3 regions of the Neobacillus canaveralius genome follow, and region 2 is predicted to be linked to each of the others. Evidence: a T-box and tRNA genes for the amino acid it is inferred to sense, from the RefSeq annotation. Region 2 holds a T-box; the other regions hold tRNA genes.
The links. The T-box of region 2 lies ahead of ABC255_RS07230 (valine--tRNA ligase). A T-box ahead of a tRNA ligase gene usually reads a tRNA of that ligase, here a tRNA-Val.
Positions count from the first base shown of each region.

Region 1: it has a tRNA-Val gene. The T-box ahead of ABC255_RS07230 (valine--tRNA ligase) is inferred to sense a tRNA for this amino acid. The anticodon was not compared.
Region 3: it has a tRNA-Val gene. The T-box ahead of ABC255_RS07230 (valine--tRNA ligase) is inferred to sense a tRNA for this amino acid. The anticodon was not compared.

Region 1 is NZ_JBDFLL010000001.1:4,996,905-5,002,493, forward strand. It holds gene ABC255_RS24455 (LysR family transcriptional regulator) at 1-395, opposite strand, end outside; gene ABC255_RS24460 (mannonate dehydratase) at 589-1,599, shown strand; gene ABC255_RS24465 (MFS transporter) at 1,664-2,998, shown strand; tRNA gene ABC255_RS24470 (tRNA-Leu) at 3,313-3,393, opposite strand; tRNA gene ABC255_RS24475 (tRNA-Leu) at 3,416-3,501, opposite strand; tRNA gene ABC255_RS24480 (tRNA-Cys) at 3,539-3,609, opposite strand; tRNA gene ABC255_RS24485 (tRNA-Gly) at 3,616-3,690, opposite strand; tRNA gene ABC255_RS24490 (tRNA-Gln) at 3,695-3,769, opposite strand; tRNA gene ABC255_RS24495 (tRNA-His) at 3,800-3,875, opposite strand; tRNA gene ABC255_RS24500 (tRNA-Trp) at 3,891-3,964, opposite strand; tRNA gene ABC255_RS24505 (tRNA-Tyr) at 4,001-4,085, opposite strand; tRNA gene ABC255_RS24510 (tRNA-Thr) at 4,110-4,185, opposite strand; tRNA gene ABC255_RS24515 (tRNA-Phe) at 4,211-4,286, opposite strand; tRNA gene ABC255_RS24520 (tRNA-Asp) at 4,313-4,389, opposite strand; tRNA gene ABC255_RS24525 (tRNA-Met) at 4,392-4,465, opposite strand; tRNA gene ABC255_RS24530 (tRNA-Val) at 4,492-4,567, opposite strand; tRNA gene ABC255_RS24535 (tRNA-Glu) at 4,601-4,675, opposite strand; tRNA gene ABC255_RS24540 (tRNA-Ser) at 4,696-4,787, opposite strand; tRNA gene ABC255_RS24545 (tRNA-Asn) at 4,797-4,871, opposite strand; rRNA gene rrf (5S ribosomal RNA) at 4,889-5,004, opposite strand; rRNA gene ABC255_RS24555 (23S ribosomal RNA) at 5,136-5,589, opposite strand, start outside.
Region 2 is NZ_JBDFLL010000001.1:1,476,271-1,487,349, reverse strand. It holds gene ABC255_RS07260 (hypothetical protein) at 1-566, opposite strand, end outside; gene ABC255_RS07255 (PilX N-terminal domain-containing pilus assembly protein) at 835-2,226, opposite strand; gene ABC255_RS07250 (PilW family protein) at 2,235-2,729, opposite strand; gene ABC255_RS07245 (prepilin-type N-terminal cleavage/methylation domain-containing protein) at 2,714-3,121, opposite strand; gene ABC255_RS07240 (sensor domain-containing diguanylate cyclase) at 3,302-5,014, opposite strand; gene ABC255_RS07235 (bifunctional folylpolyglutamate synthase/dihydrofolate synthase) at 5,087-6,409, opposite strand; gene ABC255_RS07230 (valine--tRNA ligase) at 6,483-9,128, opposite strand; T-box leader at 9,194-9,432, opposite strand; gene ABC255_RS07225 (hypothetical protein) at 9,604-9,801, shown strand; gene ysxE (spore coat protein YsxE) at 9,818-10,855, opposite strand; gene spoVID (stage VI sporulation protein D) at 10,940-11,079, opposite strand, start outside.
Region 3 is NZ_JBDFLL010000001.1:1,265,454-1,276,532, forward strand. It holds rRNA gene ABC255_RS06105 (23S ribosomal RNA) at 1-1,541, shown strand, start outside; rRNA gene rrf (5S ribosomal RNA) at 1,673-1,788, shown strand; tRNA gene ABC255_RS06115 (tRNA-Val) at 1,797-1,872, shown strand; tRNA gene ABC255_RS06120 (tRNA-Thr) at 1,912-1,987, shown strand; tRNA gene ABC255_RS06125 (tRNA-Lys) at 2,055-2,130, shown strand; tRNA gene ABC255_RS06130 (tRNA-Leu) at 2,144-2,228, shown strand; tRNA gene ABC255_RS06135 (tRNA-Gly) at 2,242-2,316, shown strand; tRNA gene ABC255_RS06140 (tRNA-Leu) at 2,322-2,410, shown strand; tRNA gene ABC255_RS06145 (tRNA-Arg) at 2,476-2,552, shown strand; tRNA gene ABC255_RS06150 (tRNA-Pro) at 2,560-2,636, shown strand; tRNA gene ABC255_RS06155 (tRNA-Ala) at 2,655-2,730, shown strand; tRNA gene ABC255_RS06160 (tRNA-Met) at 2,805-2,881, shown strand; tRNA gene ABC255_RS06165 (tRNA-Ile) at 2,897-2,973, shown strand; tRNA gene ABC255_RS06170 (tRNA-Ser) at 2,992-3,084, shown strand; tRNA gene ABC255_RS06175 (tRNA-Met) at 3,121-3,194, shown strand; tRNA gene ABC255_RS06180 (tRNA-Asp) at 3,198-3,274, shown strand; tRNA gene ABC255_RS06185 (tRNA-Phe) at 3,303-3,378, shown strand; tRNA gene ABC255_RS06190 (tRNA-His) at 3,408-3,483, shown strand; tRNA gene ABC255_RS06195 (tRNA-Gly) at 3,502-3,575, shown strand; tRNA gene ABC255_RS06200 (tRNA-Ile) at 3,582-3,658, shown strand; tRNA gene ABC255_RS06205 (tRNA-Asn) at 3,721-3,795, shown strand; tRNA gene ABC255_RS06210 (tRNA-Ser) at 3,804-3,894, shown strand; tRNA gene ABC255_RS06215 (tRNA-Glu) at 3,905-3,976, shown strand; gene glgB (1,4-alpha-glucan branching protein GlgB) at 4,834-6,780, shown strand; gene ABC255_RS06225 (glucose-1-phosphate adenylyltransferase) at 6,722-7,867, shown strand; gene ABC255_RS06230 (GlgC family sugar phosphate nucleotidyltransferase) at 7,961-8,992, shown strand; gene glgA (glycogen synthase GlgA) at 8,989-10,437, shown strand; gene ABC255_RS06240 (glycogen/starch/alpha-glucan phosphorylase) at 10,427-11,079, shown strand, end outside.

The sequences.
Region 1 (5,589 bases), 3.5 Mb from region 2:
ATCTCTCTTCCTAAACCAGTTTTAAGTTGAATTTTCACCTTAGGAAATGCTTTAGTAAAGCTAGCTAGAATAGGAGGCAGCATGTAGATAGCAAAATTATTGGCAGCACCAAGTCGCAACGTACCTTGGACTTCGTTCCCCATATTTTGTACCTGTTCGATAAGATTGTCTCTTTGATGTAATAGATTTTTTGAACTTTCAACCAGAAATTCCCCCTGCAAAGTGAATTGAACTCCTTTATTCCCCCTTATAAGCAGGTCTATATTAAGTTCCTTTTCCAATTGATGAATCCGATACGTAATTGCAGGCTGCGAAATAAACAATCGGTCTGCTGCCTTTTTTATGTTCTTTTCTTCATAGATAACTTGTAGAATTGCCAAATCTCGAAAGTCCATTTACAGCACCCTCCCTTTTTTGCTATAAAATTCCTTATGCTTTTGCTATAAAAAACGAGTATTTTCGTTGAAACCGAATTCATACTACAATCTTACTATAACGAACCGGTTTTTTATGAAGTTAAAAGATATTTTTTAGTGTCTATATTTTGACCATTTAATAGTTCCATATAGAAGGGATGATGTAACCGTGATGAAAATATCAATCACATCGTATACAACAGATTTAACAGATGGAGATTTACGGCAATTAAGTCAGTTAGGTGTAGACTGCATCGACTTTGGAAAAGGTTCTGCTTTTGCTGGTGTAAAAGAACAAGGCTATCCCGATTTAGACCAATTGTTGAAGTTAAGAAGAAGAATTCGTTCTTATGGAATGGATATCAATCGTGTAACTTTGCCTGATATGACTATGAAATTTATGAATAATGAACCCGGCAGTGAGAAAGAACTAGAAAACTCAATAAATGCGATAAAAGTTTTTGGTGAAGCCAGAGTGCCACTTGTTAGACAAAGATTTGAAGGAGATGTATTCCCGCATTTAACAACTAAATACCGTTCCTTTCAGAGAGGTGGAATGATTGCTCGGGGAGAAAGTCTAGGGTTTACAAAGGAAACCTTTACTCATCCGACGGTAGAGGAATATGAACATGTGTGGCAGCGTTTCTGTGATGCTTATACAGAAATGGTTCCAGTCGCTGAAGACTGTAATGTACTACTAGGAATGCATCCTTCAGATGCACCGCATCCTGAGACTCTATTTGGAGGTCTAGGCTATCACCGTCTCATAGATGCATTCCCAAGCAAGAATGTCGGCTATATTTACTGTGTTGGAACAAGAGCAGAGGAAGGCGGAAGTTCCCTTGTATTAAATGAAATTAACAACTATGGCAGAAAAGATAAGATTTTTCTCGTTCATTTCCGTAATGTCAGAGGAAGCCTGCCAACCACAAAGGCTTTTGAGGAAGCACTTCTAGATGACGGTGATATGAACATGTTTAAGGTTTTACTTGAACTAGATAAAGTCGGCTATAACGGCTGCTTGAATCCGGACCATGTTCCAATCCTTGAAGGGGTTCAAATTGAACACAACCCAAGTTGGCCCAACACTTGTATTCAATGGAACTATAACAATATTGGCTATGTGTATTCAATCGGATATATAAAAGCTCTCCTCGCTGCATTAGTAGAATTCAAAGGTTAATTGGAGTCATAAAAATCCAAAGAGGTTCTGATAATCTATTTAACAATAAGAGGAGGAACAATAAATGAGTGGAAATGCAAAATCAACCAATTCCTATGCGGGAAAAAGTAATGCACGTTATTTAATTCTTGCCATATTATTTGTTACAACAGTCATTAATTATATTGACCGTTCGGCTTTAAGTGTTGCTGCACCGATTATGAAAGAGGATCTCTATTTAGATGCTGTAAAACTAGGTCTTGCCTTTTCTGCATTTAACTGGGCCTATACGTTTTTTCAAATACCAGGCGGCTGGCTGCTTGATCGGTTTGGAGCACGTAAAGTATATGGTATTGGTCTATTTGTTTGGTCTTTATTCACCTTTTTTCAAGGATTTGTCGGCAGTTTTCTTACCTTATTCCTCTTAAGATTTATCGTCGGAATTGCGGAAGCACCTTCGTTTCCTGCAAATAGCAGAATGACAACGATGTGGTTCCCTCAGCATGAACGAGGCAGAGCAGTAGCGATTTATAACTCAGCACAATATTTCGGGTTAGCTCTTTTTACACCAGTATTAGCATGGCTTTTGCAGAAAATGGGCTGGAATTATATTTTCTATTTTGCCGGTGGAATTGGAATGATTTTGTCTTTCTTCTGGTTTAAGCTAGTCCGTGACCCATCCGACCATCCACGCGTTAACCAGCAAGAAATCAACTATATTAAAGATGGCGGCGGCTTCGCAGATGCTGGAGAAAAGAAGACAAAAGTAAAATGGGCGCATATCCGATTATTACTAACAAACAGACAAATGATTGGAATTTACATTGGACAATACGCATTAAATACCATTGTTTGGTTTTTCCTAACCTGGTTCCCGACCTATCTGGTTCAAGAAAAAGGCTTGTCTATAATTAAGGTTGGTTTTATCGCATCGATTCCATTTTTAGCTGCGTTTGTTGGAGGGATTATTGGCGGCTTCGTTTCTGACACATTATTGAAAAAAGGAAAATCCTTAGCAGTAGCTCGTAAAACTCCGATTATTACAGGATTCCTTCTTTCAAGCACCATTGTGTTAGCAAACTATACACAGTCTACGGTAGCAATTATTGTTATAATGTCAGTTGCGTTCTTCGCAAAAGGACTAGCTGGACTTACTTGGACTCTTGTTGGAGACATGGCACCTAAAGAGCTTTTAGGAGTAACAGGTGGAATATTTAATACAATTGGAAATATAGCAGGAATTGTTACACCTATTGTCATTGGAATTATCTTAAGCAAGACGCAGTCCTTTAGTGGTGCTTTAGTTTTTGTGGCGAGTATCCTTCTTGTCGGAGCTCTATCCTATATCTTTATCGTTAATAAACCTAGGAGAATTGAACTTCCCGAAGAAAGCCTGCCCAATACAAAACAGGCAGTTTAGGAAAACGGGAGAGCAAAAGAAAAATGAAATCACTCTGCGATAAGTAAAAAGAGTTTAATAAAAATGAAAAAGTATGTTCTTCTTGTGAGATTGTTAAATAGCCAAAACAATTCACAGAAAGACATACTTTTTTTTGTTTTCGTCCACACATATCAGCTAAACATTCAATGGTCGATTTCAATTACCTAAGACCAGATGGACTTCTGATCCCTCTTGCATGTTTCTTCGGGTTCAAAGGGAACCAGATGACTATTTTACTGAAGAAAAAAACACCCACAAATGCTGATTTAACAACATTTGTGGGTGTTTTTAGATACCGGTGGTCGGGGTCGAACCGACACTCCAGAGGAACACGATTTTGAGTCGTGCGCGTCTGCCAATTCCGCCACACCGGCAAAATAAAATTTGTAAAGATAATGCCGAGGACCGGAATCGAACCGGTACGGTAGTCACCTACCGCAGGATTTTAAGTCCTGTGCGTCTGCCAGTTCCGCCACCCCGGCGCAATAATATGCGCTATTAAATCTTAAGAAAGAATGAAGGCGGCAACCGGATTCGAACCGGTGGTAAAGGTTTTGCAGACCTCTGCCTTACCACTTGGCTATGCCGCCATATGATGGAGCGGAAGACGGGATTCGAACCCGCGACCCCCACCTTGGCAAGGTGGTGTTCTACCACTGAACTACTTCCGCGAATTGGCTGGGCTAGCTGGATTTGAACCAACGCATGTCGCAGTCAAAGTGCGATGCCTTACCGCTTGGCTATAGCCCAATGATAAATTTTTCTTTAATGATGGTTATATGGGGCGACTGATGGGAATCGAACCCACGAATGCCTGAACCACAATCAGGTGCGTTAACCACTTCGCCACAATCGCCATAATAAAATTAATTGGCAGGGGTAGTAGGAATTGAACCCACACCAAAGGTTTTGGAGACCTTCGTTCTACCTTTAAACTATACCCCTATAATGGAAATTTATTTTTACTATTGTAAGTAAAATTGGTGGAGGGGGACGGATTCGAACCGCCGAACCCGGAGGGAGCGGATTTACAGTCCGCCGCGTTTAGCCACTTCGCTACCCCTCCACATAATATGAAGTTTCAACCTAATGGTGCCGGCTAGAGGACTTGAACCCCCAACCTACTGATTACAAGTCAGTTGCTCTACCAATTGAGCTAAACCGGCAAGCAAATAATCAATAGAATAAAAATGGTGGCTCAGGACGGAATCGAACCGCCGACACAAGGATTTTCAGTCCTTTGCTCTACCGACTGAGCTACTGAGCCACAATATTACGCCTTTTTAATAAAAATGGCGGTCTGGACGGGACTCGAACCCGCGACCTCCTGCGTGACAGGCAGGCATTCTAACCAACTGAACTACCAGACCAATTGCGGGGACAGGATTTGAACCTGCGACCTTCGGGTTATGAGCCCGACGAGCTACCGGACTGCTCCACCCCGCGACAATAAAAATTCAATGAAATAATCATGGTGGAGGATGACGGGATCGAACCGCCGACCCTCTGCTTGTAAGGCAGATGCTCTCCCAGCTGAGCTAATCCTCCATATTTTAAAACTAAACTGTGTTAACCTTGTAATGGTGACCCCTACGGGATTCGAACCCGTGTTACCTCCGTGAAAGGGAGGTGTCTTAACCACTTGACCAAGGGGCCAATAAAAAGTTAATGTTTTATGGCGGAGAGCAAGGGATTTGAACCCTTGAGACAGGGTTACCCGCCTACACGATTTCCAATCGTGCTCCTTCGGCCACTCGGACAGCTCTCCATAAAAGAATGGCTCCGCAGGTAGGACTCGAACCTACGACCGATCGGTTAACAGCCGATAGCTCTACCACTGAGCTACTGCGGAATAACAATAGAATTGCAGCCTGGCAACGTCCTACTCTCACAGGGACAAAGTCCCAACTACCATCGGCGCTGAGAAGCTTAACTTCCGTGTTCGGTATGGGAACGGGTGTGACCTTCTCGCCATTATTACCAGACTACTTTTCTCAAAGACAATCTTTATTATACTGTCTTTTTGAGATTTTTCAAGAGGTTTTTGAAAAAAATTCATTCCCTCAAAACTAGATAATTTCAGAAGAAGTTGTAAAAACGAGTTCACCATAAAAAATTGGTTAAGTCCTCGAACGATTAGTATCAGTCAGCTCCACATGTTACCACGCTTCCACCTCTGACCTATCAACCTGATCATCTTTCAGGGTTCTTACTAGCTTGACGCTATGGGAAATCTCATCTTGAGGGGGGCTTCATGCTTAGATGCTTTCAGCACTTATCCCGTCCGCACATAGCTACCCAGCGATGCCTTTGGCAAGACAACTGGTACACCAGCGGTGCGTCCATCCCGGTCCTCTCGTACTAAGGACAGCTCCTCTCAAATTTCCTGCGCCCACGACGGATAGGGACCGAACTGTCTCACGACGTTCTGAACCCAGCTCGCGTACCGCTTTAATGGGCGAACAGCCCAACCCTTGGGACCGACTACAGCCCCAGGATGCGATGAGCCGACATCGAGGTGCCAAACCTCCCCGTCGATGTGGACTCTTGGGGGAGATAAGCCTGTTATC
Region 2 (11,079 bases):
TTTTGAAGTAAAGATTCAATTTCTGATAAATAGCCACCGTCAATATTAAGCTCCTCTATTACCTCCACAACTTCTTCTTCCGCACCACGAACTTGTAAGAACGAAATATCTTCCTCATCAAACTCTGGAGCAATTTCTTTTCCCATATATGAAGGACTAGCTTGAGTTTTTAAATTTTCAGATTGACTTGGAGTTGGGGTTAATACTCCAAGTTCAATCAAATCTAAAGATTCTATATCTGAATTATCCTCAACTTTTATATTTGAAATAGGGAGACTATCCGTTTTAAAATTACCTTCTTCAAAATGGTAGTGATCTCCATTCTTGTAGAGTACTGTTGCGAAACGGTTTTCTGTAATAAAAGACGCAAAAAATGCAAGAGCCGCCATCATCAAAAACGTTAACCAAATTGGAAAGGATGCTGCGGCAGCGTTACCGACCAGCGCCAAAACAAAACCAGTTATCCCAACTATAACCTTACCTTTAAGTGTATAACTAAGCGGTATTACAGAGAAAATCAACAAAAATACAAGCATAGAACCAAATGCCCAAATAACCGTTTGCATTCTTTCACTCCCCTTTACTAATAGTTCTATCCTACTATGAATCTACATATTTAAACAAAACTTCATAATTATCACTTTATAAATATAATAAATCGACAAAATTCGTCTACTAAATATTGTATTATATTTTTCAATAGATTAAAAGAAGGTGGAAAATATTTATACACAATAATAATCCGATATAAAAACCCCATTCTTCAAACGGGATATCCAATAATTCCCAAAGAATGAGGCTTTTAAGATTAAATTTATTGAAATGCGCTTACTATTAGTTCCCTTCTCGAACTGGGTCTACCCTAAAGATGTCTTTCGTACTAAGTTCTATTGAACCATCGTCAATAAAAAAGGGAGAATTCTCATAGTCAATTCGGGCTGATTGTAATATAAATTGGTGGTTGTTACCACTAGATTTAAATTCGCTTCCAATTATAGTCCCAGCAAATGTCTGTCTTGCGTCAATCGCAGCATACGGAGCAAAGACTAATTTTGGCATAGTACTTGGCTGATTAAGTACCACTAAGCTTCCAAGAGTAATAACATGTCCTTGAATCCCATTGTCATTATTAATAGTAATATCGGCTTGTTTTGCAAAAATTGATCCAAAGATCCATCCTGAATTTAATGTAAGACCGGGTCCGTCTAAGAATAGATATAATTTGTTGATATGTTGCTGTATTTTATCCATGTTTTCTGGAAGATATTTTTTATCTGGGTCACTGAAAATATTAATTATATTTTGGTCATAATTAATTACACTACCTGTCTGAGTATTAAGTCTCTTCACGTATAATGAAAGCTTACCTGTGCCAGAAATCACAATCTTTCCATTCGTTCCAACCTCTAACATATCTAACACTATAATTCTATTTTTATTCTCAGTATTTATTGTTAATGTAGTATTAGCTGGAACTGAGATTTTATTAAAGGACTTATCTCGATCCAATGTAAGCGTATTACCTGTAAAAACTGGAGAGGATGGTGCTTCAAAAGCGGGAAACTCTGGGATATCCATTGGAATTCTAGCATTTTCATTGATTTGATCTTCACCAATAATTGTTTTACTACCAGTTATTTTAATTAAACCGTTGGAAACTACTTCTCCGTTTAGGGTAACCGGGGTGTTTTGAAATATTAATTCATTATCTGTAAATAATACAGAATCGGGAGGAAGAACAATATTACTTTTAGGCTTCCAAGTAAGATTAAAGATTGCTGAAACGGAACTCGATTTACCATTTATTACACCACTAGAAGTAATTTTATAATCTTTACTAAATGAGTTTGTAGTGTTTAGAGCCTGAATTTTTACAGTTGCAGATGGTTGATGTCCGAGGGATTTTTCAAAGGTCTCTACCCCATAGTTTTTTTCAACAAATAAATTTTCGACGCGTGAAAAGAAGTTTGGACCGCTGACTGCATTATTATATTCTGTTCTTATTAGACTGCTGAGTTCGTTTAATCGGGCATTTATACCTGATTCAGCAATATAATAAGAGGATTGGGTATCTCGTTCCCCGGTTGTCATTTTTGTATTAGATGCAGCTAGTCCCATTAGACTTACTCCCATAACAGATACTACAACTAAAACCATCATGACAGTAACCAAAGCCATTCCATGCTCATTGTTTTCAATTTTAATTTTATTTAACCGCCGAATCATACTCTCACCTATTTTCTAATGGATATTGTGGTTACTGGAAGATTAGCCACAGATATGGAAATCTGATTTACTTTTGGGAGATTTACTTTCAATTCAAAATTTTGCAGATTGGTAATGTATGGCTGACTATTTCTTTTTAAGGTATTGTTTTCATATACATATATAGTAGTAGTACCATTTTTACTGATGGTTAAACCAATGGGACTATTATTAATTTGTTCAGTGATATAACCTAGTCTATCCACACTATATTTCTTAGTACCATCATATATATCAAGCTCATCAGCACTTCTTATTTCTTTCGTAATTACTTTCATCGCTAATCTAGCATTTGTTTGATTAGCGATTTCATCCGATTGTTTTTTTGCCTGATTCTGAGCAAAAAAGTGAACCGAACTAGCCATGATCAAAATAAGTGAAAGTAAGGTAAATGCACCTAACACTTCTATTAATGTTAACCCGTTATTATTATTTAATTTAAATCTCATTATTCTTTTTTCCATGATACCAACATCTCCATTTGGGCTTCCTGTTTTGTATCTTTATTTACTTTGACTTTAAGATTCACAAGAGATGCATCAACTGTATAAGGGGTTAATTCTACTGTTACGGAATGGTTGGAGACGTTTTTTTGATAGACAACCTGGTTTGCAGTTTTAACAATTTCATTGTAAGTCGCAGGTTTAGATAGTTCATTAATAGATTTTGTAGCAGTAATAACACTATACATTTCTTCCATAGTCGTTTGCGCAATATAGGTAGCATTCATAATACTTTTCGATACATTAGTAGAACGTGAAGATTGAACAAAAAAGCTTAACAGAGAAATTATTATTATTGAAAGAATTACGATTGAAGCAAGTATCTCTATTAATGTTAACCCTTTTTCATTCATCTCTCATCACCCTATTTCTTTTTTATTATAGACTATTAAAATATATGTATTTTTTTGTATAATTTTAATAAAATATATCATTTTCAGTTTAGCATAAGATATTTACTTTTCAACAGCAAGAATTTAGTAAAAATAAAAGGGTTGAACACGGAAATACATCATGTTCAACCCTCTATATACTTATTTTACATATTCAGCAACTCGGTTTCTTCCTGCCCTCTTCGCCCCAACATATAGTGCCCTATCCGCATGTCGAACCAAAGCAAGTGGATCTTCTGCATCCTCAGGAGCAGTTGCCACTCCAATTGAAGCTGTAATTTTTACCTGATGTTGTGTAAGCTCTAAGGATTGCTGCAAGATAAATGGCCAGTTGGCAATAGATTGTCTAATCATTTCTGCAAGTTGATAGGCTTCTTCTTTATCAGACTCAGGAAGTAAAACAACAAATTCTTCCCCCCCGTATCGAGCTACGGTACCGCGTGAACCCACAATGTTACTCAACCTAGTCGCCAACTCACAAAGAATTTCATTTCCACTTTGGTGCCCATAGGTGTCATTAACATCTTTAAAATGATCAATATCTAAAATGATTAACGATAAGACCTTGCATTCAAACTGAAATAGTTTATCGAATTCGTCCGTTAATAATTTCTCAAAATAACGATAATTATATAATTTCGTTAACGCACACCTTTCGCTCTGCGTTTTTGTGAGTTCATAATGCTTTGCGTTATCAATTGCAACAGCAAAGTAGGAACAAAGAATATCCACGATCATCAACTGAGATTTTTCATATGCTCTTTTTCGCTTTGAAGCGAGTATCAATACCCCAATCACTATTTTATTTCTGACGATTGGAACGGCTAATAAACTTTCTGCATCGCCAGGGAGATAGCCCTTGGAATAGGGCTTCCATTCTTTTTTTGAATGGTATAGGCAACCTTTTCGCTTTTCCCAAACATAACCGCTTATGCCTTGATTTTTTTTGATCTTAGCAGTCTCCATAGTGATGCCAGTACCACACTGAATCCGGCGGACTAATTGAAGCTCGTCCCCACTATTAACATCAAAAATATAAGCATAGTCAACCGGCAGCATTTCACTTAACTTCTGGATAAATAGGTCAATGACTCCATCTACCTCAAGCCGTTCTGCCATTTGATGACCAATTTCTGCCGCTTTTTGTAAATATTCATTAATTTTTTCACTTGAATAATAAAGCTTAAAAATAATCGATAAACTCGCAAATGGAACAGCCACAATTAATAAAGCTAATAAGCCTTGTTGGTTATAAAACATATATAGGACAAAGCCAAGCGGCAAGGTAATAAATGTGGTGATGGTCTCAACGATGAAATCCTTCCCAAAGTAGGATTCCTTACTTTTATAAATGAAGTATAAATAAAAGGAAATAATAACTTGATTTAAAGAGTAATTTACTACTGCATATATCGCCGCAAGCCATATAGCATGTGGGTCATTTACTAAACTGGGACCAGTTTGTCCCCCAAGTGCGTAGTACACAACTCCGCTCACCAAAGATACAAGGAAAAACATAATTAAATTTAGCGGTATGCGGAAATATTGTTCCTTTTGAACGCGTAGCCTTAAGAGTAACAACACAACAGCGGCTTGGGCAAATATCATTTCTATGAACAAGCCGAAGCTTAAAAATGTTGCAAGTGAAACCCATTGGATTAGAAAGATGGGAGTATTATTAATGACCATCGGCATAAATGCCACAACGGATGTTAACGTCAAAAAAGCTAATAAATCCCACCATTGTCCTGAGAAGTGGGGAGGAAAAGCTTGATAGGTAAACCACATTCCTGCTGGTACCAACAATAACCAAACAAGAAAGATTGCTTTCTTCATTTTCAGTTGTACTGCCATTCTAATCCTCCTCCCCACTTACAATATTTTGAAATTGAGATATACTCATTTTATCAAAAATGCTTTAGCTTGTCATAGTGAAATGGTATTGTTTTTCAAAAATTCACTTAAATACGATTTAGCCTCTGAGATGAAATATAAAGAACCTGTGACAACTAGAACGGAATCTGGCTGCAGGTCTTGAACACATTTGGCAAGATGAGAATCCCAATCCTCCCCGATTCTTTTATTTTTCGAATGACTTAAAGAAAACAAATCGATGGCATCCGCTGCTCGAGGGAAATCAAACGATACAAATGAGATTTCATCAGCGACTTGATCCAATTGAGATATCATTTGGTCGAGCTTTTTATCCTTTAATGCTGCAAATACAATATGAATAGTGTTGTTAGAATAGCGATTAGAAAGTTCATGAACAAGTGCCGAAATACCTTCATCATTATGAGCGCCATCAATAATGACGAGTGGATTATTTGAGAGGATATCAAATCTTCCTGGCCAATACGCTCTCTTTAAACCTTTCCTTATTGCATTTTCTGAGATTGAAAATTCTTCGTGATGATTAATAGATTGAGCTGCCATAACGGCTAACGCTGCATTTTCTGTTTGGTGCTGGCCAATCATGCTAATTTCTAAATGTTCGAATTTAAGATTAGCACTATTTAAAGTAAACTCCTCACCAGTTTCTTGTGGACTGTGTGAAGTAATCGAGAAATCCTGATTCAATATATTTAGTGGAGCATGCTTTTTATCAGCCTGTTCTTTTATTACCTTTATGGCATCTTGATTTTTTACAGCAGTGAAAACAGGAATCTGATCTTTTATTATACCAGCTTTTTCGAATGCAATTTCTGCGTACGTGTGACCAAGGATGTTCGTATGATCAAGTCCAATGTTTGTAATAACAGAAGTTATTGGCTGAATGATATTGGTTGAATCAAATCTTCCCCCTAAGCCCACTTCATAAAGTACGATGTCAACTTGATTTATATTGGCAAAATAATAGAAAGACATCGCTGTAATCACTTCAAACTCGGTTGGACTGCCTAGTTCAGTTTGTTCTAATTCATCCGCTAAAGGACGAATCACATTGGTTAACTCAAGTATTTCTTCGTCACTGATTGGCTTCCCATTAACTGAGATACGCTCATTAAATTGTTCTATATATGGCGATGTAAATGTACCAACGGAATAACCTGCGGCTTCGAGGATATTGCGTAAGAAGGTTACTGTTGACCCTTTTCCATTTGTTCCGCCAATATGAACGGTTTTCATTTTCTTCTCTGGATGGCCAAGCTTGTCCATCATCCATTCCATTCGGGTCAGACCAGGTTTAATCCCGAGTCTTAATCGTCCATGTATCCATTCAAGGGCTTCACTATATGAGCTAAACATTTTAAGATACCCCTTTTCCTATTTCTAAAAGAAGACGAATCCCTATTGAAGGACTCGTCTCGATTTCTTTTTATTATAATCCTTTTAACTCATTTATACGAGCCTCTACTAACGCTCTTTTTTCGCGATAGTCTTGTTCCTTTGCTCGTTCTTCGGCAACAACACTCTCAGGTGCTTTTTTCATAAAGCCTTCGTTGTTTAGTTTCTTTTCTACTCTTTCTACTTCTTTTGTTAACTTATCGTATTCTTTTTCGAGTCGCGCAATTTCTTCATCAATGTTAATCAAACCTTCTAGTGGAAGATAGATTTCCAAGCCGGTAATTACAGCTGTCATTGCCTTCTCTGGGGTTTCAAGGTTTGTTCCCAATTGTAATTCTTCTGGATTACAGAATTTTTCAATATAGCCGCGGTTCTTTTCAATCGCCTTTAATACTGAATCATCCTTCGCCTTAACAAGCATTTTAATTTTCTTGCTCATTGGCGTGTTTACCTCAGCACGGATGTTACGAACGGAACGAATCATTTCCATTAACATTTTCATTTCCTGCGCAGCTTGTTCATCAGAGTAGGCTGGATTTACCTCAGGCCACTTAGCAGTTGTAATTGATTCACCACTATGTGGAAGGTTCTGCCAGATTTCCTCGGTAATGAATGGCATGAACGGATGTAACAAACGCATCGTCTGATCAAGAACATGTGCAAGAATCGAACGAGTTGTTTTCTTTGCTGATTCATCCTCACCATATAATGGAAGCTTTGCCATCTCAATGTACCAGTCACAGAAATCATCCCAGATGAAGTTGTATAATGCACGTCCTGCTTCTCCGAATTCATAACGCTTTGAAAGCTTTGTAACACTTTCAATGGTTTCATTTAATTGAGTGAGAATCCATTTATCTGCAACGGATTTTTCGCCGCTAAAATCGATTTCATCATATGTCATGCCATCCATGTTCATTAATGCAAAACGAGAGGCGTTCCAAATTTTATTTGCAAAGTTCCAAGTAGATTCGACCTTTTCAAAGCTAAAACGTAAATCCTGACCTGGAGAGCTTCCTGTTGAAAGGAAGTAACGTAAGGCATCTGCACCGTATTTGTCGATAACATCCATTGGATCAACACCATTGCCAAGGGATTTACTCATTTTTCGACCTTGTTCATCGCGAACTAGACCGTGGATGAGAACATCTTTAAATGGCCGTTCACCTGTAAATTCAAGGCTTTGGAAGATCATCCGAGAAACCCAGAAGAAGATAATATCATAACCGGTTACAAGTACATCTGTTGGGAAGAAACGCTTGAAGTCTTCTGCTTCAACATTTGGCCAACCCATTGTAGAAAACGGCCATAATGCAGAACTGAACCATGTATCCAATACGTCTTTATCCTGCTCCCAATTTTCACTATCTGCTGGCGCTTCGTGACCAACGAATATTTCACCTGTTTCTTTATGGTACCAAGCAGGAATTCGGTGACCCCACCAGAGCTGTCTTGAAATACACCAGTCGCGGATATTTTCCATCCAGTGCAGGTACGTTTTTTCAAAGCGTTCCGGAACAAAGTTAACTTTGTTTTCTTTATTTTGCAGAGCGATTGCCTCATCCGCAAGTGGCTGCATCTTAACGAACCATTGTGTTGAAAGGTAAGGCTCAACAACTGCACCGCTGCGCTCGGAATGACCAACAGAGTGTAAGTGCTCTTCAATTTTGAAAAGAACGCCTTGTTCCTGAAGGTCTTTAACAATTTGCTTACGGCATTCAAAACGGTCCATACCTTTGTACTTTCCAGCTCTGTCATTCATTGTGCCGTCTTCGTTCATTACTAAAACACGCTCAAGATTATGACGGTTGCCGATTTCAAAGTCATTTGGATCATGTGCTGGTGTAATCTTAACAGCACCAGAACCGAATTCCATATCTACATAATCATCGCCAACAATTTTGATCTTACGACCAACGATTGGAAGGATGACAGTTTTACCGATTAAATGTTTGTAACGCTCATCTTCTGGATGAACCGCAACTGCTGTATCACCCAACATTGTTTCTGGACGAGTGGTTGCTACTTCAATATGTCCTGAACCGTCTGCTAACGGATATTTCATGTGATAAAATGCACCTTGAACATCCTTGTAAATAACCTCGATATCAGATAATGCTGTCTTTGTAGATGGATCCCAGTTGATGATGTACTCGCCGCGGTAAATAAGACCTTTGTTATAAAGAGTAACAAAAACTTCACGTACCGCTGCGGATAGACCTTCATCTAGTGTGAAACGTTCACGGCTGTAATCTAATCCTAAACCTAACTTTGACCACTGCTGGCGGATATGAGAAGCGTATTCTTCCTTCCACTTCCATGTTTCCTCAACGAACTTTTCACGGCCTAAATCATAACGGCTTTTGCCTTCGCTGCGAAGTTTTTCTTCAACTTTTGCTTGCGTTGCGATACCAGCGTGGTCCATTCCTGGAAGCCAGAGAACATCATAGCCCTGCATCCGCTTCATGCGTGTAACGATATCTTGCAATGTTGTATCCCAAGCATGCCCTAAGTGCAGCTTTCCAGTAACGTTAGGCGGCGGGATTACGATTGTATAAGGCTGCTTGCCCTCATCATTCTGTGCTTCAAAAAACTTTCCTTTCAGCCACCAATCATATCTTCCTTGCTCAATCGACTGTGGATCATACTTAGTCGGCATGGTAATTTCCTTTGTCTCCATTTGACCATCTCCTTTATTTCTCTTTCTTTTAAGTAACTAGACAAACAAAAAACCCCATTCGTCAATAAAAGGACGAATGGAGTTTGTTTCGCGGTACCACCTTTTTTCCAATCCTACAGAAATGGATTGGCGCTTAAATAGATAACGGATTTGATCCGTCTTCAACTAATGGGATGTTAAATCTCCGTTCGCTGAAGAAGCTCAAGGGTGACCTTCCGAGTGTCTGCTTAGGAAACCTTCCAGCTAATAGCTTCCCTCTCTTAAAGCAGGTGTACATCGTACTCTTCCCTGTCTATGCTTGTGTGTTATTAATCATATTGTTTATACTACCCAAAAAGTGTTCTAGTCGTCAATAATGATAGCCAATTTTTTTATATTATATACCATTTTGTAAAAAACGTTAAGAATTTAGGGGAATTCACTATGTAAGAAGAATATACATAAAAGAAATGCCATTTTGGAGAGGAAGTATGAAATGAAGCGGAGGAAATTTATCACCAAATACTCCTACACTCCCTGGTATCGAACGACTAGGAGAGTATGCGAGCAGTTGATTCTGCCGTTTACGATTTTTCAATTAATCCGAACACTTTTTATTCCCACTGTGTTTGATGTACTTTTGCTAACTGTGTTTATTGCCATTGCGGTATCAATTTATTTTGAAATTGTTTAGAGCCCATTTAGCATGATTACTGCTGCTGGGCTCCTTCTTTTGCCTGCTTCTCTTGTTCATCAATTTCAGTCATTCTCATTACAACATATTCTGAATTCTTCAGATGCCAGTATTTCCGCTGCAGCATTCGGACAAACTTCAGCTCATTTTTTGGCTGTTCTTTTTTATAATACTTTTCGGCCACCTGAATGATTGGAATCGGATAAGCTAAATAACTAAAGAATAGCAATTTTTCATCTGCCTTAAAGGGAAAAAATTTATAGTAATGATAAACCCACTCCACCGCTTCGTCATTTCTTGTTGGCTGGGTATTAAAGGAACGGGATAAGTATGGCAATAAATCATGAATCGGTGAGCCATAGCGGGCATTTTCAAAGTTAATAAAATAGCCGTACCCTTTTTCGTCGTAAAGAAAATGCTCGGATGATATTTTTCCATGCGTTATCACCATTCGTGCTTTTTCTTCTTCCTTTGTTTTTTCATACCATTCTTCGAATTTAGTTTTAGAAAAGCGAAGTGCCTGACTTATTTCGTTATAGTATAGGCAAAACACCAATTCAAATGGGGACATATAGGTCTTTTTTTCACATTCATCGATAAAGCCATCCAGAAATTCCTGATTCTTATCGAGCACCTCAATCGTTTTTTCGTAATGCTCTGTCCGCTCCTCCTTATTCACCTTAATGTCCTTAGCAGAGAGTGTGTGCAGCCTTGCCAACTCACGAAAAAGCTGCTGGTGTTTCTGTGTCCGGTCTTCCTTTATTTCATTCGACATCCAAGGCATTAAGTAATATAAGGCTTTATCATGGAGAACAGCATACCTTCCGTCCATCGTCGGATAGATAGGGACAATTCGATTGTATCCTTTTTGGTATAGAAGATGAACATGGCGAATAAAATCTGTACCATTTGTCGGGTCAATTTTCTTCAATGCAAAGGTCCCTTTATCTGAATAGATTTTTTTAATATTGCCGTGTTCCTCAACAAAATAAGGCTTTATTTGGTAGTTATTTAATATCGGTATCAGCGAGTCTACCTGATTTGTGTCGCGCATAGACCATTCATCTGCCTTTCAGCCAGGGCAAAATCCTTAAAAAGATGGGAGCAGGTTAATAACCCGCTCACCATGTATTTATTATTATTTTTTTGCTAGTGCGACCGGTACATATAATACTTGACCCTCAAATACATCTTGATTGAGTTCAAGATTATTGTAACGCAGCAGATTGGGGACTGATACCGCATAACGGTCGGCAAGACTATCTAGCGTGTCGCCCT
Region 3 (11,079 bases), 210 kb from region 2:
CTAAGCCGAGGCCGAAAGGCGTAGGCGATGGACAACAGGTTGATATTCCTGTACCACCTCTTTATCGTTTGAGTGATGGGGGGACGCAGGAGGATAGGGTAAGCGCGCTGTTGGATATGCGCGTACAAGCAGTTAGGCTGGTAAGTAGGAAAATCCGCTTACCGTGAAGGCTGAGCTGTGATGGCGAGGGAAATATAGTACCGAAGTTCCTGATTCCACACTGCCAAGAAAAGCCTCTAGCGAGATAAAAGGTGCCCGTACCGCAAACCGACACAGGTAGGCGAGGAGAGAATCCTAAGGTGTGCGAGAGAACTCTCGTTAAGGAACTCGGCAAAATGACCCCGTAACTTCGGGAGAAGGGGTGCTTTTTGAGGTGAATAGCCTCGAAGAGCCGCAGTGAATAGGCCCAGGCGACTGTTTAGCAAAAACACAGGTCTCTGCGAAGCCGCAAGGCGAAGTATAGGGGCTGACGCCTGCCCGGTGCTGGAAGGTTAAGAGGAGGGGTTAGCGCAAGCGAAGCTCTGAATCGAAGCCCCAGTAAACGGCGGCCGTAACTATAACGGTCCTAAGGTAGCGAAATTCCTTGTCGGGTAAGTTCCGACCCGCACGAAAGGCGTAACGATCTGGGCACTGTCTCAACGAGAGACTCGGTGAAATTATAGTACCTGTGAAGATGCAGGTTACCCGCGACAGGACGGAAAGACCCCGTGGAGCTTTACTGTAGCCTGATATTGAATTTTGGTACAGCTTGTACAGGATAGGTAGGAGCCTGAGAAACCGGAGCGCTAGCTTCGGTGGAGGCGTCGGTGGGATACTACCCTGGCTGTATTGAAATTCTAACCCGCACCCCTTATCGGGGTGGGAGACAGTGTCAGGTGGGCAGTTTGACTGGGGCGGTCGCCTCCTAAAGAGTAACGGAGGCGCCCAAAGGTTCCCTCAGAATGGTTGGAAATCATTCGCAGAGTGTAAAGGCACAAGGGAGCTTGACTGCGAGACCTACAAGTCGAGCAGGGACGAAAGTCGGGCTTAGTGATCCGGTGGTTCCGCATGGAAGGGCCATCGCTCAACGGATAAAAGCTACCCCGGGGATAACAGGCTTATCTCCCCCAAGAGTCCACATCGACGGGGAGGTTTGGCACCTCGATGTCGGCTCATCGCATCCTGGGGCTGTAGTCGGTCCCAAGGGTTGGGCTGTTCGCCCATTAAAGCGGTACGCGAGCTGGGTTCAGAACGTCGTGAGACAGTTCGGTCCCTATCCGTCGTGGGCGCAGGAAATTTGAGAGGAGCTGTCCTTAGTACGAGAGGACCGGGATGGACGCACCGCTGGTGTACCAGTTGTCTTGCCAAAGGCATCGCTGGGTAGCTATGTGCGGACGGGATAAGTGCTGAAAGCATCTAAGCATGAAGCCCCCCTCAAGATGAGATTTCCCATAGCGTCAAGCTAGTAAGAACCCTGAAAGATGATCAGGTTGATAGGTCAGAGGTGGAAGCGTGGTAACATGTGGAGCTGACTGATACTAATCGTTCGAGGACTTAACCAATTTTTAAAGGTGAACTCGTTTTACAACTTCTTCTGAAATTATCTAGTTTTGAGGGAATGAAATTTTTTTCAAAAACCTCTTGAAAAATATCGAAAAAGACAATATAATAGATTTTGTCTTTGAGAAAGTAGTCTGGCAATAATGGCGAGAAGGTCACACCCGTTCCCATACCGAACACGGAAGTTAAGCTTCTCAGCGCCGATGGTAGTTGGGACTTTGTCCCTGTGAGAGTAGGACGTTGCCAGGCTTATATATGGAGGATTAGCTCAGCTGGGAGAGCATCTGCCTTACAAGCAGAGGGTCGGCGGTTCGATCCCGTCATCCTCCACCAAAGTTTTTTCGCGATAGCGAAAATAACTTTCCCATATATGCCGGTTTAGCTCAATTGGTAGAGCAACTGACTTGTAATCAGTAGGTTGGGGGTTCAAGTCCTCTAGCCGGCACCATGCTTTACTTCGTTGGTTCATATCAGCGGCAGCGTAAACACAGTTATCATATAAGTGCCAATTATATGAGCCATTAGCTCAGTTGGTAGAGCATCTGACTTTTAATCAGAGGGTCGAAGGTTCGAGTCCTTCATGGCTCACCATTTAAATGTATATGCGGGTGTGGCGGAATTGGCAGACGCACCAGACTTAGGATCTGGCGCCGCAAGGCGTGGGGGTTCGACTCCCTTCACCCGCACCATTTAATTTAATATGCGGAAGTAGTTCAGTGGTAGAACACCACCTTGCCAAGGTGGGGGTCGCGGGTTCGAATCCCGTCTTCCGCTCCATAGTTGCCGGGGTGGCGGAACTGGCAGACGCACAGGACTTAAAATCCTGCGGTAGGTGACTACCGTACCGGTTCGATTCCGGTCCTCGGCACCAAGTTATTTTTCGGAGAAAAATAACCAGAGTTTTTTCGCGATAGCGAAAAAAACTTTCAATATATTGCGCCCGTAGCTCAATTGGATAGAGTGTCTGACTACGGATCAGAAGGTTATGGGTTCGACTCCTTTCGGGCGCGCCATATAATACGGGAAGTAGCTCAGCTTGGTAGAGCACTTGGTTTGGGACCAAGGGGTCGCAGGTTCGAATCCTGTCTTCCCGACCATGCTTTTAATAACAAAATGGGGCCTTAGCTCAGCTGGGAGAGCGCCTGCTTTGCACGCAGGAGGTCAGCGGTTCGATCCCGCTAGGCTCCACCAAGATTTTTTGCGAAGCAAAATAATCAATGCTTTTTCACGCTAGTGAAAATAACTTATAACTTAATTATATATTTGGCGGTGTAGCTCAGCTGGCTAGAGCGTACGGTTCATACCCGTAAGGTCGGGGGTTCGATCCCCTCCGCCGCTACCAAATAAACCTTAATTTGGACCTTTAGCTCAGCTGGTTAGAGCAGACGGCTCATAACCGTCCGGTCGTAGGTTCGAGTCCTACAAGGTCCACCAGTAATTTTATGTTTTTTTGGAGGAATACCCAAGTTCGGCTGAAGGGATCGGTCTTGAAAACCGACAGGCGGGTCAAACCGCGCGGGGGTTCGAATCCCTCTTCCTCCTCCATTTTATTAATTCAGCAAAATGAAATATTTTTATTGTCGCGGGGTGGAGCAGTCTGGTAGCTCGTCGGGCTCATAACCCGAAGGTCGCAGGTTCAAATCCTGTCCCCGCAATATGGTCTGGTAGTTCAGTTGGTTAGAATGCCTGCCTGTCACGCAGGAGGTCGCGGGTTCGAGTCCCGTCCAGACCGCCATTTTTATTAAAATGGCAAAAAATATAGTGGCTCAGTAGCTCAGTCGGTAGAGCAAAGGACTGAAAATCCTTGTGTCGGCGGTTCGATTCCGTCCTGAGCCACCATTTATTTTTAGATGGAAACTATTATGATGGCGATTGTGGCGAAGTGGTTAACGCACCTGATTGTGGTTCAGGCATTCGTGGGTTCGATTCCCATCAGTCGCCCCATCTATTATTTTACTTTTCGCGGGTGTAGTTTAGTGGTAAAACCTCAGCCTTCCAAGCTGATGTTGTGAGTTCGATTCTCATCACCCGCTCCAATTTATGGGCCTATAGCTCAGCTGGTTAGAGCGCACGCCTGATAAGCGTGAGGTCGATGGTTCGAGTCCATTTAGGCCCACCAGAACTTTTTGCGACAGCAAAATAGTTAGAACTTTTTGCGACAGCAAAATGATTTTCCATTGTTCCGCAGTAGCTCAGTGGTAGAGCTATCGGCTGTTAACCGATCGGTCGTAGGTTCGAGTCCTACCTGCGGAGCCAATTTTTATGGGGAAGTACTCAAGAGGCTGAAGAGGCGCCCCTGCTAAGGGTGTAGGTCGGGTAACCGGCGCGAGGGTTCAAATCCCTCCTTCTCCGCCATAAAAATTAAGGCCCCTTGGTCAAGTGGTTAAGACACCTCCCTTTCACGGAGGTAACACGGGTTCGAATCCCGTAGGGGTCATACAAAAAGGCTGATGATATTTTATCATCAGTTTTTTTGTGCTAATTTTTGCCAGTAAAAATGACAATACTACAATTGATTATGTATAACTCCATCAATTCTAAGTTTATAGTGACCGAAACGTCGAAGCAAACGGAATTTGGGTAACTATAAAAGACCCTAATTAATTTAAATGCTAATTAAAGCCAAATCATTCAAAGTGCTCCAGTGGCTTAATACCTTCATCTAAATTAAATTGAGTCGCTCTAGTCGGGTTAGAGTAGCAGTACGCCTGGTTAATATCTCAGATGAGTTATTCCGGCTATCTTTGAGCCCATTAGGGGCACTACAGCCACTATAAAATACCATGCTGCATAATCCCTTAAAATTTGTGTCAATCATTCTTATTTTCCCTCTATCTCCGATAAAATCATCATCCCATATAATCCCCAAAAATTTGTTGTTTTATAAGAAAAACAAACACTCCAATCCTTTGAAGTGCCTATAGCTTGTCCAAGACTTAAGCGTGCATTTTTTTTAGTTAAAAACTATTCCTATATAATAATATGCTTTCCCGTACCACTGAGAAAAACGCTGGCAACGCTTACATATACTGCATATTTAGCACGTTTACATGTTAAAGTTTCTTATAATTTAAATAATATTTTTTACCCAAAATTTCAAAAAAACTTTATGTTTTTTTGTCGGTTGTTGAAGGATTTCTTGTTCGTTTTTGTCGAAACGTGTTGAAAAAAACCAGAATATGACGGTCTGTATACTTTATTGTCAGAAAAGATAAAAAAGTTTTACAAGAGATATTTGTAATTTGCACTTATAATTAACCCTTGAAATACATTTTCACAAGGATGAGGTTAATAATGGCAGTGAACACTTTATATCCAACAGGCTATCAGTTGCATTTATTTCATGAGGGGAACCTTTTTCAAAGTCACCAGCTGTTTGGGGCACACGTTTTTAAAGAAACTGACAAAGTATATACGCGATTTTGTGTGTGGGCTCCGAATGCTAACCAAGTAAGGCTGGTTGGAAATTTCAATAACTGGAATGGAGAAGGTTACGATTTACATAGGGTAAACAATGAAGGTGTATGGATTATTGTCATTAATCAAGACCTGAATGGCTGCCTCTATAAATATGAAATAATCACAGCACAAAATGAAAGACTTTTAAAATCAGATCCATATGCATTTTATTCTGAACTGAGACCAAATACGGCCTCAATCGTATATTCTTTGAGAAATTACGATTGGCAGGATAATCATTGGATGCACCGAAAGCAAAAAAGAAACTTCTTATCTGAACCACAGATCATCTATGAGGTGCATTTTGGTTCATGGAAAAAACATGAAAATGGTGATTTTTTAACATATAAGGAAATGGCAGAAGAACTCATACCTTATGTGCTTGAACATGGATTTACACATATTGAATTATTACCGCTTATCGAGCACCCCTTTGACGGATCTTGGGGATATCAGGGTACTGGATACTTTTCGGCAACCTCTCGCTACGGCACACCAAAGGACTTTATGTACTTTGTAGATCAGTGTCATCAGAATGGAATTGGCGTCATTCTTGATTGGGTTCCTGGTCACTTTTGTAAGGATTCACATGGTTTGTATCGTTTTGATGGTTCACATATTTATTCCTACGAAACAGAGAGTGACAGGGAAAATAAAGTATGGGGAACAGCAAACTTTGATCTTGGAAAAGGCGAAGTGCAAAGTTTCCTCATCTCAAATGCATTTTATTGGATTGATTATTTCCATATTGATGGCTTTAGAATGGATGCTGTTGCAAATATCATCTATTGGCCGAATTCAGACGAGAATCAAGAAAATCCATTTGGAATTGATTTTTTAAAAAAGTTAAATATACAAGTTCATGAATATGATCCAACCTTTGTCATGATTGGAGAGGATTCAACAGATTTCCCTAATGTTACTGCTCCTGTCCATTATGGTGGTTTAGGCTTCGATTATAAATGGAACATGGGCTGGATGAATGACATTTTAAAATATATGGAAACTCCGCCATATGCACGTGCTAGTGTTCATACTAAAGTAACTTTTTCACTTCTTTATGCCTTTACAGAAAACTTTATGCTCCCGTTTTCACATGATGAAGTGGTACATGGCAAAAAGTCGCTTTTAGACAAAATGCCAGGGGATTACTGGGAGAAATTTGCCCAACTCCGCTTGCTTCTAGGGTATATGTTTGCACATCCCGGTAAGAATCTATTATTTATGGGATTTGAGATTGGTCAATTTGCAGAATGGAAAGACAAGGAACAGTTAGATTGGAATTTATTAGATTATGAAATGCACCAAAACGTAAATCAATATGTTAAACAATTAACAAAGCTTTATAAACGTTCTAAGGCTTTGTATGAACTTGACCACATGCATGATGGTTTTGAATGGATTGACTGCAATAATTATAGCCAATCAGTCTTTTCTTTCATTCGGAATGGTAAGACAGAAAATGATTATTTAATCATCATTTGTAATTTTACAGGTGTGCATTATCCAGAATATAAAATTGGCGTACCTGCTCAAGTTGAGTTTCGTGAAATTTTTAATAGTGACGATACGGAATTTGGCGGCGCTGGCTTTATTAATAAGAAAACATTTATGGCTTTAGATGAGCCATTTCATGGAAGACCATATTCCGTAAATGTGACGATACCGCCTTTTGGCTTTCAGATCATTCGACCGGTGAAAAAACGAAAGGAGAGAAAAGGTAATGGGAAAGAAAAAGTGCGTGGCAATGCTATTGGCAGGAGGGAAAGGAAGCAGACTTAATTCGCTTACAAAGGATTTGGCAAAGCCTGCTGTTCCATTTGGAGGTAAGTATAGAATCATTGATTTTCCATTAAGTAATTGTGCTAATTCAGGTATTGATACTGTGGGGGTCTTAACACAATATCAACCATTGCTATTAAATTCTTATATAGGTATAGGAAGCGCATGGGACCTAGACCGAAAAGATGGAGGCGTAACCGTATTACCTCCATATGCTGAGACCTCTGAAGTAAAGTGGTATACCGGAACCGCGAGTGCAATTTATCAAAACCTGAATTATTTAAAGCAATACCAGCCGGAATATGTACTCATCCTTTCAGGTGATCACATTTATAAAATGAATTATGAGAGTATGCTTGAATATCATATCGAGAAAAGAGCAGACGTAACCATCTCCTTAATTGAGGTTCCTTGGGCGGAAGCAAGCCGTTTTGGCATTATGAACACAAACGATGAATTAAGAATAACAGAGTTTGAGGAAAAGCCAGCAGAGCCAAAAAATAATTTAGCTTCGATGGGCATTTATATTTTTAGCTGGAATATACTGAAAGAATATCTGGAGATGGACGCTAGAAATACTAAATCCTCCCACGATTTTGGTAAAGACATCATACCAACTCTGCTTGAAGAGAATAAGAAGTTATATGCCTATCCTTTTAAAGGCTATTGGAAGGATGTAGGGACCGTTAAGAGTCTTTGGGAAGCAAATATGGATCTATTAAATGACGAATGTGATTTAGATCTATTTGATCATGATTGGAGAATTTATTCTGTCAATCCTAACCAGCCTCCACAATATATCTCTCCTGAAGCGATTGTTAAGGAATCTCTAATTAATGAGGGCTGCACGATTGAAGGAGAAATTGATAATTCGGTTTTATTCCAAGGGGTTACAGTTGGTAAAGGTTCCATTATAAAGGAATCTGTAATCATGCCAGATGCAGTGATTGGTGAAAACGTTAAGATTGAAAAAGCAATTGTTCCAAGTGATGTAATTATTCCTGATGGAACTGTAATTCGTTCATTTGATGATGAAATTATTCTTGTTACTGAAGAAATGTTAAGTGGGTTATATCCTGCTTTTTAAAAAATGTGCTATCTAGCTGCGGGCGCCACCCGGCTCTATGGTCTACAGCCAATGAGCAGGCGCCCTACGCATTAATTTCGGGAGGGACTAGTATTGAAGAGAAAGCTATTAGGTGTTATTGACGCAACAACGTACCATGAAGATCTAGAGGACCTTTTAACACATCGGTCACTTGCAGCCCTGCCATTTGCGGGACGTTATCGTATTATTGATTTTGTACTTTCCAATATGGTGAACTCAGGAATTAGCAGTGTAGCAATCTTTCCTAAAATGACCTACCGTTCGTTAATGGACCACCTAGGTTCAGGGAAGAATTGGGATTTAAATCGCAAGCGTGATGGGCTTTTCTTTTTTCCAACTCCCGTTGTTGATTCTGATATAAATAAAATAGGAACATTTGAAAACTTTGCTGCAAATTTAGATTTCTTTTACCGTAGTTCTCAAGAGTATTCCTTGATTACAAATTGTTATACAGTCTTCAATATGGATTTTAAACCATTGCTAGATTGGCATATCCATTCAGGGTGCGATATTACTGAAATTCACCATGAGGACGGCACCCCAATGGAAATGTATTTAGTAAAAACATCGTTACTTATTAAGTTAATTGAAACAAGAAATGAAACAGGATATACATGCATGAGGGATGTGGTCCTAGACACTGAACATCAGTACTCCGTTTGCAGCTATGTATATTCCGGGTATGCGGTCATGATCGATTCTATCCAAAACTACTTTTCTACTAGTCTAAATTTATTAAATTCGGATGTCTGGAAGCAATTATTTGTTAAAGAACAGCCTATCCTGACAAAGGTCAAAGATGAGCCGCCAACACGCTATTTAAAAGGTTCAGTTGTGCAAAATGCCATGATAGCCAATGGTTGCTTAATTAATGGTACGGTTGAAAATAGTATCATATCAAGGGGCGTTAAAATTGGAAAAGGTGCTGTTATTAAGAATTCGATTATCATGCAAAAATGCGTGATCGAAGATAATTGTTACCTTGACTCTGTTATTTTAGATAAAGATGTAAAGGTTGAGGCTGGTACAATCTTAACTGGTACAGCCAGGGACCCTTTTGTTGTGCGAAAAGGTACGAAACAAGGAGCGCTGATGAATTCGTGAAAGTATTATTTGCAGTTTCAGAATGTGGTCCATTTGCAAAATCAGGAGGGCTTGCGGATGTTGCAGGCTCCCTGCCTAAAGAGCTGAAAAGTCTTGGAACAGACGTGAGGGTTATCCTGCCTAAGTATGGCACTATTGCCGATGACTTTAAAGCGGATATGAAAAAAATTAAAGAATTTACAGTACCTGTTGGCTGGAGAAATCAATATTGTGGGATTGAAGAGCTTTCCTATGAAGGAGTAACCTATTACTTCGTTGATAATGAATATTATTTTAAACGCGAAGGGTTTTATGGTTATTACGATGATGGCGAAAGATTCGCTTATTTTAATCGGGCTGTGTTGGAAGCTTTGGAACATCTTGACTTTTATCCTGATGTCCTGCATTGCCATGACTGGCATACAGCGATGATTCCATTTTTATTAAGAATGGAATATTACAAGCGAAAGGGATATGGTCTTATTCGTACTGTATTCACGATTCATAATCTCCAATTTCAGGGTATTTTTCCAAGAGAGGCACTTTCTGACTTGCTTGGATTGGATTGGGAAGCATTCCACCCTGAAAATTTAGAATTTTTCGGCTGTATTAATTTTATGAAGGGTGCTCTTGTAGCAGCTGACGAGATTACAACAGTGAGCCCAACTTATAAACAAGAAATCCAAACGCCTGTATATGGTGAAAAATTGGACGGTCTTTTAAAAACAAGAGAAGAAGATCTTGTTGGAATTTTAAATGGTATTGATGATAAATTCTATAATCCTGCCGATGATTCACTCATCTATAAAACCTACACAGTTAATAACCTTGAAAATAAAGCCATTAATAAAAGTGAAGTCCAAAAATTCTTTGGGCTGCCACAAAAACCAAATACACCGTTAATGGTGATGATTACTCGGATGACAAAACAAAAGGGATTAGATCTCGTTAAGTGCGTACTAAGAGATATTCTCCATGAAGATATCCAAATGGTGGTTCTGGGTACAGGTGACTATGCTTATGAGGAGTATCTGCGTCATGCAGCAAGCTCCTATCCAAATAAATTAAAGGTTCATATTGGTTTTAGTGAGGGACTTGCCCACAAGCTATATGCTGCGGCAGACCTGTTTCTCATGCCTTCCTTATTTGAGCCATGCGGTCTTGGTCAATTAATCGCAATGAAATACGGCGCGGTGCCAATTGTACGTGAAACAGGTGGGCTAAATGATACGGTACAATCTTGGAATGAGATAACCAATGAGGGAAATGGGTTTTCTTTCAAGAATTTTAATGCCCATGACATGCTATATACGATTAGAAGGGCACTACACTTTTATCATGACCCCGCTTGGGAAACAATTGTTCAAAAAGCGATGGAAAAGGATAATAGCTGGGCCCAGTCTGCATTTAAGTACAATCAGCTTTATGCAGAGCTGATCTCGAGGAGTGAAACCCATGTTTTCTAATACAACAGAGTTTAAGAACACTTTCTTAAAGAGGTTGAATATGGTATGCGGTAAGAGCTTTTCAGAAAGCTCTGAGCGGGATCATTACCAAACACTAGGTATTATGATTCGTGAATTTGTCAGTCATGATTGGATCAAAACAAATGAACGATACCTTGCTGCAAAAGAGAAGCAGGTATATTATTTATCTATTGAATATTTATTAGGTAAACTGCTGCGGCAAAATTTAATAAACTTGGGAATCGAAGAAACAGTACAAGTTGGACTTAGCGAACTTGGTATCGATTTAAGTAACCTAGAGGAATTAGAAAGTGATGCAGGATTGGGAAATGGCGGCTTAGGTAGATTAGCCGCTTGTTTTCTTGATTCCCTAGCTTCTCTTAATCTTCCAGGGCACGGTCATGGTATTCGTTATAAGCACGGTTTATTTGAACAGAAGATCGTGGATGGATATCAGGTAGAACTACCAGAGCAATGGCTCAGAAGTGGTAATGTATGGGAGGTTCGTAAAGCAGACTTAGCTGTTAAAATTCCCTTTTGGGGAAAGGTAGAAGGACGTACCGAGAACGGTCGACTCGTGTTCCAACATCTTAATGCAGAAACGGTGACAGCTGTTCCGCATGATATGCCGGTGATTGGCTA